DNA from 2 places in the Ruminiclostridium papyrosolvens DSM 2782 genome. Region 1 is predicted to be linked to the other one. Evidence: a T-box and tRNA genes for the amino acid it is inferred to sense, from the RefSeq annotation. Region 1 holds a T-box; the other holds one or more tRNA genes.
What was found. A T-box is a leader RNA that pairs with one kind of tRNA and senses whether it is charged. The one in region 1 lies ahead of ileS (isoleucine--tRNA ligase), so its partner is inferred to be a tRNA-Ile.
Positions count from the first base shown of each region.

Region 1 (6,689 bases):
TTTGGAAGGATTTCGGAAGCATCCATTGCATACCATGCATTTGATCCCTTTACTCTGAAAAGCTCAGCCACAGCCTTTATTGATTCATCAGTTATCAATTCCTTACCGCAGTCTTTACAGTAGAATATCGGAATAGGCACACCCCAGATACGCTGTCTGGAAATACACCAATCTCCCCTGTCTCTAACCATGTTAGTTATTCTTTCCTGACCCCATTCAGGTACCCATTTAACAGTTTTTATAGCTTCAAGAGCAGCGTCTCTGAAGCTGTCTATTGATGCAAACCATTGCTCGGTAGCACGGAATATAATCGGGTCTTTACATCTCCAACAATGTGGATATTGGTGAGTAATACTCTCTGAAGCTAAAAGTCTGCCGTCCTGAGTCAATTTCTCAATTATTGCTGGATTTGATTTCTTGTAGAACATACCTGCAAAAGGTCCCGCTTCTTTAGTCAGGAAGCCCTTGCTGTCAACCGGAACCAATACAGGAATCTTGTATTTCTGGCATACAAGGAAGTCTTCCGCACCATGTCCCGGAGCAGTATGAACACAACCGGTACCTGCTTCAAGAGTAACATGGTCTCCAAGAATAACCAGTGAATCCCTGTCCAGGAACGGATGCTTGCAAAGAATTCCTTCAAGCTCGCTGCCTTTGAATTTTGCAACAGTTTCATATTCTGTTATAGCAGCAGCCTTCATTGTATTTTCAACAAGCTCTGCAGCGAGAACATAGTACTCATCGTTTGCTTTTACAACAGAGTATTCAAATGACTCATTCAAACAAATTGCAAGGTTTGCAGGCAAAGTCCAAGTAGTTGTTGTCCATATAACAAAGTTAATCTTTTCCTTTGGTGCGACACCTTCAAAAATTCCCTTGTCATCTCTTACCTGAAACTTAACATATATTGATACGGTAGTATCGTCTGCGTATTCAATTTCAGCTTCAGCCAGAGCAGTTTCACACTCAGGACACCAGTATACAGGCTTTAAGCCTTTATATATATGCCCCTTCTTAGCCATTTCCCCAAAAACTTCTATCTGCTTTGCTTCAAACTCCGGTTTAAGAGTTACATACGGATGCTCCCAGTCAGCTCTTACACCCAGTCTTTTAAATGACTCTCTCTGTATATCCAGATACTTCATTGCAAAGCCTTCACATGCCTCTCTGAAAACAACAGGACCAACTTCATGCCTCTTTAGCCCCAATTCCTTGATGGCTCTCTGTTCAATCGGAAGTCCGTGTGTGTCCCAGCCCGGAACATATGGAGTATAGTATCCTGACATACTTTTATACTTAACAACGATATCCTTTAAAATCTTATTCAACGAGGTTCCAAGGTGAATACCTCCATTTGCATAAGGCGGTCCGTCATGAAGTATAAAGGAAGGCTTTCCTTCCGCTTTCTTCAATTGCTTATTATAAATATCCATGTCTTCCCATTTTTTCAGGAATTCCGGTTCCCTTTGAGGCAGGTTTGCCCTCATAGGAAAGTCAGTTTGTGGTAGATTTAAAGATTTTCCATAATCTTCTGCCATTTCTATTACCTCCGGTTAAATATAGTAAATTAATTATTCTAAAATATAACAAAGCCCCGTTCCATCAAAGGGACGAGGCTATTTTCGCGGTACCACCCAAATTATTTTGTAGCATGAAAAATAATAACATGACAATAATCACTTCGTTTTATAACGGCTCATCACCGGCACACCCTACTTCAGTATATGTTCCACACATATCATAGAATTTCAGGCTGCAACTCATGGATGATTTTCAAAAGCTTGAACCTGCGGAAATTTCACCTCTCTTCCGCTCTCTGTGAAGCCAACTGCTTTCTACTCTTTCCAATCATCATATTTAGAATATAATATTAAATTAATAATACATCAATTACCCAACCGCCGTCAAGGCTACTATTTTAATTTTTACCACTTATCTGCTCACTTATAATAAAAAATCACACAATCTACCCATTGGAATAAACTGTAATGTACTTTATTGAAAAGGAGCAAAGCACATAATGAATTTTGACTTCAATGAGCTTATTAATAATCTGAAAAAAAATAACTACAAGCTTATCGGTTCAGGTTCATGCCGCATTGTATATGACTTGGGAAATGGTTATGTAGTTAAGGTAGCCAAAGATGTCAGAGGCATTTTACAGAACGAAACCGAGCATTCTACTTATCAATCCTGCAAGTCAGACTTTTTTGCCGAAATTCTTGCTGCTTCTGAAAATCACAGATATCTTATAATGGTAAAAGCTAAAAGAATCACTGATATCAGAACCGTTTTAAGGTACTACAAAGTACAAAAAATGAACGACCTTATTAAAAGGCCCTTATTTGCAGAAGATATAGAAAGTAAAAAAATAGGCAGTGGTGACTTAAAGAGAGCGTCAAGCTGGGGAATCGTTAAGGATGTCCCCGTCTTAATTGATTATGGATTAAGTCAAAGTACCTATATTAAATACTATAGAAACAAGCTTTTCGGAAGATTCAGACGTCTTAATTATTCTTCCTGATATTTGCTTTGAAGGCACTTTTCTAAAATCGCCATGCCTTCACTGATTTGGTCAATTCCGGCAGATGCGAAACTAAGCCTTATATAATCATCACAGTTTTTGTGTATATTATCATAAAAAATACCTGATGGAATAAATACAAGACCATTTGCTTTGCACTTTTGATAAAATAGCTTTGCGCTAAGATAACGGGGCAACCTTACCCAGAAGTACAACCCTCCACCCGGCTTTTCATATTTTACCCCATACTTTTGCAATCTTTCCAATGCGGTAAGCATAACTTCAAACCTACCTCTGTAAATCTCCTTCATATACTGTAAATGTTCTTCCCACTTTTCGCTTCTGAAATATAAGTCTAAGGACCTTTGTATCAATCCTGATGAAGAAATATCACTAGTATGCTTTATTTTAGTAAAATCGCTTAGAAGCTTATTAGGTATAACCATGCACCCTACTCTTAGACCCGGCATTAGAATTTTAGAAAAACTTTTCAGGTAAATTACACATTCATTATCAATATCCAAAGCTTTAAGAGGCATAGGTTTTTCCTTTTCAAAATATAACTCTGACATAGAATCGTCTTCGACAATATACAGTTGGTTCTCTTTTGCCAGAAGCAGCAACTTTTTTAGCTTTTCTTCGCTGTAGCATACCGTAGTCGGATTCTGATATCTGGACATAACATATATCAGCTTAGGCTTGCAGATACGAATCTTTTTTTCGAGTTCTTCCATGTCCATCCCATCTTTATCCATGTTTACACTGATAATCCTTGCACCCCTTGATTTAAATGCTGCAACGGCACCATCATAAGTAGGGGTTTCCGTTACAACATAATCACCGGGGTTTAAAAGTACTTTTCCTATAATATCTATGCCCTGTTGTGCCCCTGAAACAATTTGGAGATAATTCTCATTTTCAACGAAAATCGAATACTCCCTGTTAAAATAATCAAGAATTGACTGTCTCAAAGGTCTGTAGCCGTTACTCTCGTCATACCCGAAAGCAAAGCCTTTGTCTCTTTCCAACACCTCATTTATACAAGCTTTAAATGATTCAATAGGAAAAATTGACGGGTGCGGAGTTGCACTTGCAAAGTTAATAACAGAGGTATCCTTGAACAATCCCAAATCACTGGAAAAATTTATATCTTCCTTTCCGGTTTTGGTATTGGACACAAAATATCCGCTACCTTTTTTGGCTGTTATATAGCTGTTGCTCTCAAGCTGTTTATATGCATTAACTACCGTACTGGTATTCACTCCCAATTGGGAAGCAAGGCTCCTTATTGCAGGAAGACGCTCTCCAGGTTTCATTTCCCCCTGTGAAATCTGTTCTTTGATACTGTTAAATAACTGTAAATATTTTGGTTGTTCCTCATTTAATAATTGTATCGATACAATTTTCATATAGCCTCTGCTTTCAAACTAACAGACACAAGCCCCATATACTCTATTTTGACTACGTGTCCGCCAGTTAATTATTTAATTTTTTTAAAATTCATATTGACAATTAATTTTTTCTGTGTAAAAATATACAAAATTTAGCCGTAAATGCACGCTAGTGTATCGGTACAATTAGTATATTTTAATTTTAAATAAAAGTAAAGGGGTATGTATTATGAATGAGAGATATGAATTAAACAAAAATCTGGCACAGATGCTCAAAGGCGGAGTAATAATGGATGTAGTAAATGCGAAGGAAGCGGAAATTGCACAAAAAGCAGGCGCCGTTGCTGTAATGGCTCTTGAAAGAGTTCCTTCTGACATAAGAAAAGCCGGAGGAGTTGCAAGAATGTCCGATCCCAAAATGATAAAAGATATACAGAGCGCCGTATCAATTCCTGTTATGGCCAAGGTTAGAATCGGACATTTTGTTGAAGCGCAGGTACTTGAAGCCCTTTCAGTCGACTATATTGATGAAAGCGAAGTATTGACCCCCGCCGATGAAGAATTTCACATTGATAAGCATACATTTAAGGTTCCCTTTGTATGCGGTGCAAAAAATCTCGGAGAAGCTCTCAGAAGAATTGGCGAAGGTGCATCCATGATAAGGACAAAAGGTGAAGCCGGCACAGGTAATGTTGTTGAAGCAGTCCGACACATGAGAACTGTTACAAACGAAATCAGAAAGGTTCAGAGTGCATCCAAACAGGAACTTATGACCATAGCAAAGGAACTGGCAGCTCCATACGACCTTGTACTATATGTTCATGAAAACGGTAAACTTCCCGTTATTAACTTTGCAGCAGGCGGAATCGCAACTCCGTCAGATGCGGCATTAATGATGCAGCTTGGATGCGATGGTGTATTCGTTGGTTCAGGGATATTCAAATCCTCAGACCCTGCAAAGAGAGCTCAGGCTATTGTAAAGGCGACTACTTATTATAACGACCCTAAAATCATCGCAGAAGTTTCTGAAGAATTGGGTACAGCAATGGATTCAATAGATGTAAGAGAACTTTCAGGCAACAGCCTGTATGCCTCCAGAGGTTGGTAAACTTACAGAAAGGACTAAAAATGAAAAAAATAGGTGTATTAGGCTTGCAGGGTGCCATTTCCGAGCATTTGGATAAACTGTCTAAAATACCCGATGTTGACCCATGTAGCGTAAAATATAAAGAGGACATTGCTGCAATAGACGGACTTATTATTCCCGGTGGTGAAAGCACTGCAATAGGTAAGCTTATTTGTGATTTTAATCTTACTGAGCCCTTAAAAGCAAGAATAAAGTCAGGGATGCCAGTCTGGGGAACCTGTGCAGGAATGATTATTCTTGCCAAGGAAATCACAAATGACCCTAGGCGTCATCTGGAAGTAATGGATATAAATGTTGTAAGAAATGGATATGGTAGACAACTGGATAGCTTTACTACGGAAGTTTCCCTTCCAGCTCTTTCTTCTGAAAAAATCCCCTTGGTTTTTATCAGAGCGCCTTATGTGGTTGATGTGGCCCCACAGGTGGAGGTTATCCTGCGTGTAAACGATAATATAGTTGCATGCAGACAGAACAATATGCTGGCCACATCCTTTCATCCCGAACTTACGAATGACCTTAGCTTTCACAGGTACTTTTCAGAAATGATATGACACATAAATTAAAGGCATATTAACCACATTTTTATTGGTTAATATGCCTTTCTTACTTTACTTTCTTATTTGAGTTTTTCAATATTTGAAAGCAATTCCTTAATATTTTCAGTATTTGATGAGCCTGCTTTTTCGGCTTCCTCAAGCTCCTGCTTTGCTTTATCAAAGTCTTTTGTATTATAGTATATGAATCCAAGGAGATAATGTCCGTCAGCAGGATTTAGTTCAGCTAAAGCCTTTGTATCCTTAATGCCCTCATCAAATTTTCCCTGATTTACCTCAGCCCTGATTAAAGACCACAATACTCTGGTCTTTATATCTTTATCAGATAGCTTCAGCTCAAGAATTTCCTCTGCCTTTTTTTCCGACTCCGGCCAGTTATTCTGAGTATCAAAGCCCTCCAAGGCAGCCAGCTTAGGCGAAAGAACATTTATATCATTATTAAAACCGTAAAATAGCAATCCCACAGCAATTACTGCTGCAAGCAAAATTGATGTGACTTTTTTCAGTAAGGTTTTTCCATTTTTTTCTTGGTAAGAATACACTGCTCCTGTGGTCAGGAACCCTCCCACCAAACCGCCTATGTGTGCATGGTTGTCTATTCTTTTGTTCATAACCCCATAAGCAAGGTTTATCACAATCATAGTAATAAGATTCACACCATAACTGCTTTTTAAAAGAGCGGGACGTCGTAACGAGAAATACAGCATGGCTCCCACTAAACCGAATATTGCACCTGATGCCCCTACAGAGGAATTTAGCGAGAAAGCAAAACTTGCCGCTGAGCCAATGAGACCCGCTACAAAGTAGATGGCCAAAAATCTGCCTCGTCCGAATATTTTTTCCACCTGAGCCCCTATAATATAGATGGAATAGCAGTTTACAGCCAAGTGAACAATATCAGCATGCAAAAACATAGGTGTAAAAAATCTCCAATACTGGCCTTCCATAATGAGATTATTTACCTTGGCTCCAAAAGGTTCCAGCTGTTGTTCATAAGAAGTTCCTGTTTTCATGGCTACAAGCCGCAACAAGCCATACATAAGTACATTCATTGCGATAATAATATATGTCAG
Region 1 is NZ_CP119677.1:2,842,655-2,849,343, forward strand. Features, by position in the region: gene ileS (isoleucine--tRNA ligase) at 1-1,538, opposite strand, end outside; T-box leader at 1,604-1,861, opposite strand; gene P0092_RS12630 (hypothetical protein) at 2,021-2,524, shown strand; gene pdxR (MocR-like pyridoxine biosynthesis transcription factor PdxR) at 2,512-3,933, opposite strand; gene pdxS (pyridoxal 5'-phosphate synthase lyase subunit PdxS) at 4,145-5,023, shown strand; gene pdxT (pyridoxal 5'-phosphate synthase glutaminase subunit PdxT) at 5,044-5,613, shown strand; gene P0092_RS12650 (rhomboid family intramembrane serine protease) at 5,679-6,689, opposite strand, start outside.

Region 2 (6,689 bases), 2.3 Mb from region 1:
TACATTGAACCGTGAGTTTTAGGTCCACCCTTTTGGCCGTATCTCTTAATAGTACCCTGAAATCCTTTACCCTTTGAAAGGCCACTTACGTCTATTTTATCTCCAGATTGGAACATATCCTCAGCCTTAATTTCCTGACCCACTTCATAGCTTGATATATCTTCCAGTCTGAATTCTCTAAGATACTTCATTGGAGCAAGCTTAGTCTTGCTGAACTGACCTAAAGCAGGTTTGCTAAGTTTCTTTTCCGCAACCTTTTGATATCCAACTTTTAAAGCATTATATCCGTCAGTTTCAACAGTCTTCTTTTGAACAACTGTTAAGGGGCCTGCTTCTACAACTGTAACTGGTATAACCAAACCATTTTCATCAAATATTTGAGTCATTCCAATTTTCTTACCTAACATTGCTTTTTTCATTAAAATTACCTCCTATGGTTATTGGTTCATATTTTCTATGAACATGACCTACTACTAACACTTAACATTGTAGACTAGCTTGACATTTATTACTTTCAATTATTGAAATTATAATTTAATCTCAATGTCTACACCCGCTGGAAGATCCAGCCTCATTAATGCGTCAACAGTCTTTGGCGTTGGTAGAACTACATCTATCAATCTCTTATGAGTTCTCATTTCAAACTGCTCTCTTGAGTCCTTGTATTTATGTGGAGCTCTTAAGATTGTAATAATCTCTTTCTCAGTAGGCAGCGGTACAGGTCCTGAAACCTTTGCGCCTGTCCTCTTAGCAGTTTCAACGATCTTCTCAGCTGACTGATCAAGCACCTGATGATCGAACGCCTTTAGTCTGATACGTATTTTCTGTTTGTTTGACATACATAAACCTCCTCGTACGTTGGATTTTGTCACGTACAACAAGTTTTGTCTGTACACTATGCCGGGTGTTTCATAACGTTTTATATAAAAACCCAGGATCGTTCTTATCCTTAATTGGACAAACTTAACCTGGGCATTTAAAGCGATATATATTACACTTCAAAATGTACAGTGACTTGTCGCCCGGTTTCTTGAATCGGACATTCTCAGCAAAAGTTACCTATTTCTATGAATAGCAATCTCCTGCGTCATCGTATGCCACGCCACAACATTCAATATTTTACTACATATTATTTATATTTGCAAGTGGTTTTAAAATAAATTTTTATTTTTTTTGATAATCTAAAAAAACCTCAAGCTATGAGCTTGAGGTTTTCATATAAATCCGGCGGAGACCTACTTTCCCGGGCCGTTTCCAGCCAAGTATTATCGGCACTGAGATGCTTAACTGCCGTGTTCGGTATGGGAACGGGTGTGGCCATCTCGTCATTTCCACCAGAAAATTATTAGGTACTTTGTACCTTCAGAACTGATTAATGTTATTCTTCTAAGAAGATGTGAAGCTCTCATTGTCTGGTTAAGACCTTCTACTTTTGAATACCTGTTTTCTTTGGGTCAAACCCTCGACCTATTAGTATCAGTCAGCTTAACACATTACTATGCTTACACTCCTGACCTATCAACCATGTAGTCTACATGGGGTCTTACCTATTGCTAGTGGGATATCTCATCTTGAGGTGGGTTTCACGCTTAGATGCCTTCAGCGTTTATCCCTGCCGAACTTGGCTACCCAGCTGTGCCATTGGTATGACAACTGGTGCACTAGAGGTTCGTCCATCCCGGTCCTCTCGTACTAAGGACAGATCCTCTCAAATATCCTGCGCCCGCGACAGATAGGGACCGAACTGTCTCACGACGTTCTGAACCCAGCTCGCGTACCGCTTTAATTGGCGAACAGCCAAACCCTTGGAACCTGCTACAGCTCCAGGATGCGATGAGCCGACATCGAGGTGCCAAACCTCCCCGTCGATGTGGACTCTTGGGGGAGATAAGCCTGTTATCCCCAGGGTAGCTTTTATCCGTTGAGCGATGGCAATTCCACTTTCATACCACCGGATCACTAAGCCCTACTTTCGTACCTGCTCGAGGTGTTTCTCTCACAGTCAGGCTACCTTATGCCTTTGCACTCGTTGCGCGATTTCCAACCGCGCTGAGGTAACCTTTGGACGCCTCCGTTACTCTTTGGGAGGCGACCGCCCCAGTCAAACTGCCCACCTGACAGTGTCCCTAGACCAGCTTATGGTCTCAGGTTAGAGTTCCAGTACTTTTAGAGTGGTATCCCAACGTCGACTCCTTGATGGCTGGCGCCACCAATTCTCAGTCTCCCACCTATCCTGTACAAAAAATACCGAAACCCAATATCAAGCTACAGTGAAGCTCCATGGGGTCTTTCCGTCTAGTCGCGGGTAACTTGCATCTTCACAAGTACTACAATTTCGCCGGGTACGTTGTTGAGACAGTGCCCAAGTCATTACGCCATTCGTGCGGGTCAGAACTTACCTGACAAGGAATTTCGCTACCTTAGGACCGTTATAGTTACGGCCGCCGTTTACTGGGGCTTAAGTTCATGCCTTCAGGTTTCCCCTAAGCAATTCCCGTAACCTTCCAGCACCGGGCAGGCGTCAGCCCCTATACTTCATCTTTCGATTTAGCAGAGACCTGTGTTTTTGATAAACAGTTGCTTGGGCCTATTCTCTGCGGCCTCAATTGCTTGAGGCACCCCTTTTCGCTAACTTACGGGGTCAATTTGCCGAGTTCCTTAACAACGCTTCTCCCGCTCGTCTTAGGATTCTCTCCTCACCTACCTGTGTCGGTTTGCGGTACTGGTACCTTTAATCTGGATAGTGGTTTTTCTCGTCAGTGTGGAATCTGTCACTTCGGTACTTGTTTTCCCTCCGCATCACGTCTTCGAAACATCCGGCGGATTTGCCTACCGGACTATCTACCTCGCTTGCACGATCTTTTCCAGCTGATCGCTTGACTTATCCTCCTGCGTCCCCACCTCTCTCATAACGATTAACGGTAGTACAGGAATTTCAACCTGTTGTCCATCACTTACGCCTTTCGGCCTCAGCTTAGGTCCAGACTTACCCTGGGCGGACGAACCTTCCCCAGGAAACCTTAGGTTTTCGACGGTAAAGATTCTCACTTTACTCTCGCTACTTATTCCGGCATTCTCACTACTGCTTCGTCCACAAGTCCTTTCGATCTTGCTTCAACCTACAACAGTAAGCTCCCCTACCACCCTCGTGCATCCAATACTATCTCCTAGTACACAGTTTAGCTATGAGATAATTTGACCAAATGTTTTGAATCATTTTTCATATGATACATTTGGTGAAATTACCTAGCTCTATTTTACTTGCTAGGCGATACTATTGGATGCACGCTGATCCATAGCTTCGGTACACAGTTTAGCCCCGGTAATTTTCGGCGCAGGCTCACTCGACTAGTGAGCTATTACGCACTCTTTGAATGAGTGGCTGCTTCTAAGCCAACATCCTAGTTGTCTTAGCAAGCCCACATCCTTTTCCACTTAACTGTGATTTTGGGACCTTAGCTGATGGTCTGGGCTGTTTCCCTTTTGACCATGGGACTTATCTCTCATAGTCTGACTCCCAAGTAACATCATTACGGCATTCGGAGTTTGATAGGGTTCGGTAACCCGGTAAGGCCCCTAGCCCATTCAGTGCTCTACCTCCGTATGATTTTCCCTTGAGGCTAGCCCTAAAGCTATTTCGGGGAGAACCAGCTATCTCCGAGTTCGATTGGAATTTCTCCGCCACCCACAGCTCATCCCAGACCTTTTCAACGGTCATGTGGTTCGGTCCTCCACGAGATTTTACTCCCGCTTCAACCTGTCCATGGGTAGGTCACCCGGTTTCGGGTCTATAGCATGCAACTTAACGCGCTCTTAACACTCGGTTTCCCTTCGGCTCCGTACCTTTAGTACTTAACCTTGCTGCATACAATAACTCGCCGGACCGTTCTACAAAAAGTACGCTGTCGAGCCTTAACGCTCTTCAACTGCTTGTAAACATAGGGTTTCAGGTTCTCTTTCACTCCCCTCCCGGGGTTCTTTTCACCTTTCCCTCACGGTACTGCTTCACTATCGGTCACCAGTTAGTATTTAGCCTTGGATGGTGGTCCACCCTGCTTCCCACGAGGTTTCACGTGCCTCGTGGTACTCTGGATTCTAGCCTGCCTCTTAACATTTCGCTTACGGGACTTTTACCCTCTATGGTCTCAGCTTTCCAGCTGCTCATTCTGCTATGTCTTAAGGATCATTATGCTAGTCCACAACCCCGAAAGATATTGCTATCTTTTGGTTTGGGCTCTTCCGCTTTCGCTCGCCACTACTTACGGAATCTCTTTTGATTTCTACTCCTGTTGGTACTTAGATGTTTCAGTTCCCAACGTCTGCCTTCGTAACACTATGTATTCATGTTACGATGACCGAGTGTTTAACTCGGCCGGGTTTCCCCATTCGGATATCCACGGGTCAATGGCTATTTGCGCCTCTCCGTAGCTTTTCGCAGCTTGTCACGTCCTTCATCGCCTTCTGGTGCCTAGGCATTCACCCTATGCTCTTAGTAGCTTGACCTCTAAAAACTCTACATGCGTCGTCCTACTTCGTCAGATTTCGTGTCCTGCGGTGCTCACATACCTATGTATGCTCCGCTCCTCGGCACTCATCTTTCTTGTATTACTCGCATCTATAGTTTTTATATATCGAATATCTTCGATTGATCAGATTCTCAATGTCAATTACATTGTAATTGATTTAAAGTGATTGTCTTAACCTATCAATGAGTTAATTTCCTAAGAGTTGCATGTTTCCAACGTAAACTGCTTTACGTGTTTCAAAGGATTTCTCCTTCTTCACATGTTACCCTTATTACTTTTTCAGAAAATACATATTTAATATATATCTCTTGTCTTCTCATCTTCTTAAAACGTATTTCAAACTCTTGTTTGAAACGCATTCTTTGAATAACATTATTCAGTTCTCAAGGTACAAACCTCGCAGTTGTTTGTGTTTCAACACTGACCGCGGAGTTTCTATTATACCAGTTTTCATTATTATGTCAACTGATATTTTCGGCTTTTTTAAAAGCCATGGTGGGCTCAAATGGAATCGAACCATCGACCTCACGCTTATCAGGCGTGCGCTCTAACCATCTGAGCTATGAGCCCATCAATAATACAAGTACCATATTACTATTTTTAAATAGTTACATGGGCTTTGAAAACTAAACAGTGATTGTAAAGAAACTCTAAGATAATGATTACCAGTCAAGCGAGCTTCGCTCAAGCTTTTCTGTCATTTATCTTCGACCTAAAGATTTGATTCATCTCAACCGTAGTTGCATGAACCATGTCTCCTTAGAAAGGAGGTGATCCAGCCGCACCTTCCGATACGGCTACCTTGTTACGACTTCACCCCAATCATCGGCCCCACCTTCGGCGACGTCCTCCTTGCGGTTAGACTATCGACTTCGGGTGTTGCAGACTCTCATGGTGTGACGGGCGGTGTGTACAAGGCCCGGGAACGTATTCACGGCAGTATGCTGACCTGCCATTACTAGCAATTCCGACTTCATGTGGGCGGGTTGCAGCCCACAATCTGAACTGGGACTATTTTTGGGGATTTGCTCCACTTTGCAGCTTAGCTTCCCTCTGTTATAGCCATTGTAGTACGTGTGTAGCCCAAGACATAAGGGGCATGATGATTTGACGTCGTCCCCACCTTCCTCCGATTTATCACCGGCAGTCTCGCTAGAGTGATCATCTTAATGTTATCAACTAGCAACAGGGGTTGCGCTCGTTGCGGGACTTAACCCAACATCTCACGACACGAGCTGACGACAACCATGCACCACCTGTAATAGTGTCCCGAAGGACTACGATATCTCTACCGTATTCACTATTATGTCAAGCCTTGGTAAGGTTCTTCGCGTTGCTTCGAATTAAACCACATACTCCACTGCTTGTGCGGGCCCCCGTCAATTCCTTTGAGTTTCAACCTTGCGGCCGTACTCCCCAGGTGGGATACTTATTGTGTTAACTCCGGCACAGAAGGGGTCGATACCTCCTACACCTAGTATCCATCGTTTACAGCGTGGACTACCAGGGTATCTAATCCTGTTTGCTCCCCACGCTTTCGCGCCTCAGCGTCAGTTACCGTCCAGAAAGCCGCCTTCGCCACTGGTGTTCCTCCTAATATCTACGCATTTCACCGCTACACTAGGAATTCCGCTTTCCTCTCCGGCACTCAAGAAACATAGTTTCAGATGCAGCTCCAGAGTTAAGCTCTGGGATTTCACATTTGACTTACATTCCCGCCTACACGCCCTTTACACCCAGTAATTCCGGACAACGCTTGCCACCTACGTATTACCGCGGCTGCTGGCACGTAGTTAGCCGTGGCTTATTCTTCAGGTACCGTCATTTTTTCGTCCCTGACTAAAGAAGTTTACAATCCGAAAACCTTCATCCTTCACGCGGCGTTGCTGCATCAGGGTTTCCCCCATTGTGCAATATTCCCCACTGCTGCCTCCCGTAGGAGTCTGGGCCGTGTCTCAGTCCCAATGTGGCCGATCAACCTCTCAGTTCGGCTACCAATCGTCGCCTTGGTGGTCCGTTACATCACCAACTAGCTAATTGGACGCGGGCCCATCTATTACCGGATTGCTCCTTTGACAACAAGAAAATGCTTTCTCGTTGTGTTATGCGGTATTAGCACAAGTTTCCCTGTGTTATCCCCCTGTAACAGGCAGGTTGCCCACG
Region 2 is NZ_CP119677.1:505,939-512,627, reverse strand. Features, by position in the region: gene rplC (50S ribosomal protein L3) at 1-419, opposite strand, end outside; gene rpsJ (30S ribosomal protein S10) at 528-839, opposite strand; rRNA gene rrf (5S ribosomal RNA) at 1,223-1,339, opposite strand; rRNA gene P0092_RS02295 (23S ribosomal RNA) at 1,451-4,503, opposite strand; tRNA gene P0092_RS02290 (tRNA-Ile) at 5,020-5,096, opposite strand; rRNA gene P0092_RS02285 (16S ribosomal RNA) at 5,290-6,689, opposite strand, start outside.
Region 2: it encodes a tRNA-Ile, which carries the amino acid that the T-box ahead of ileS (isoleucine--tRNA ligase) is inferred to sense. The anticodon was not compared.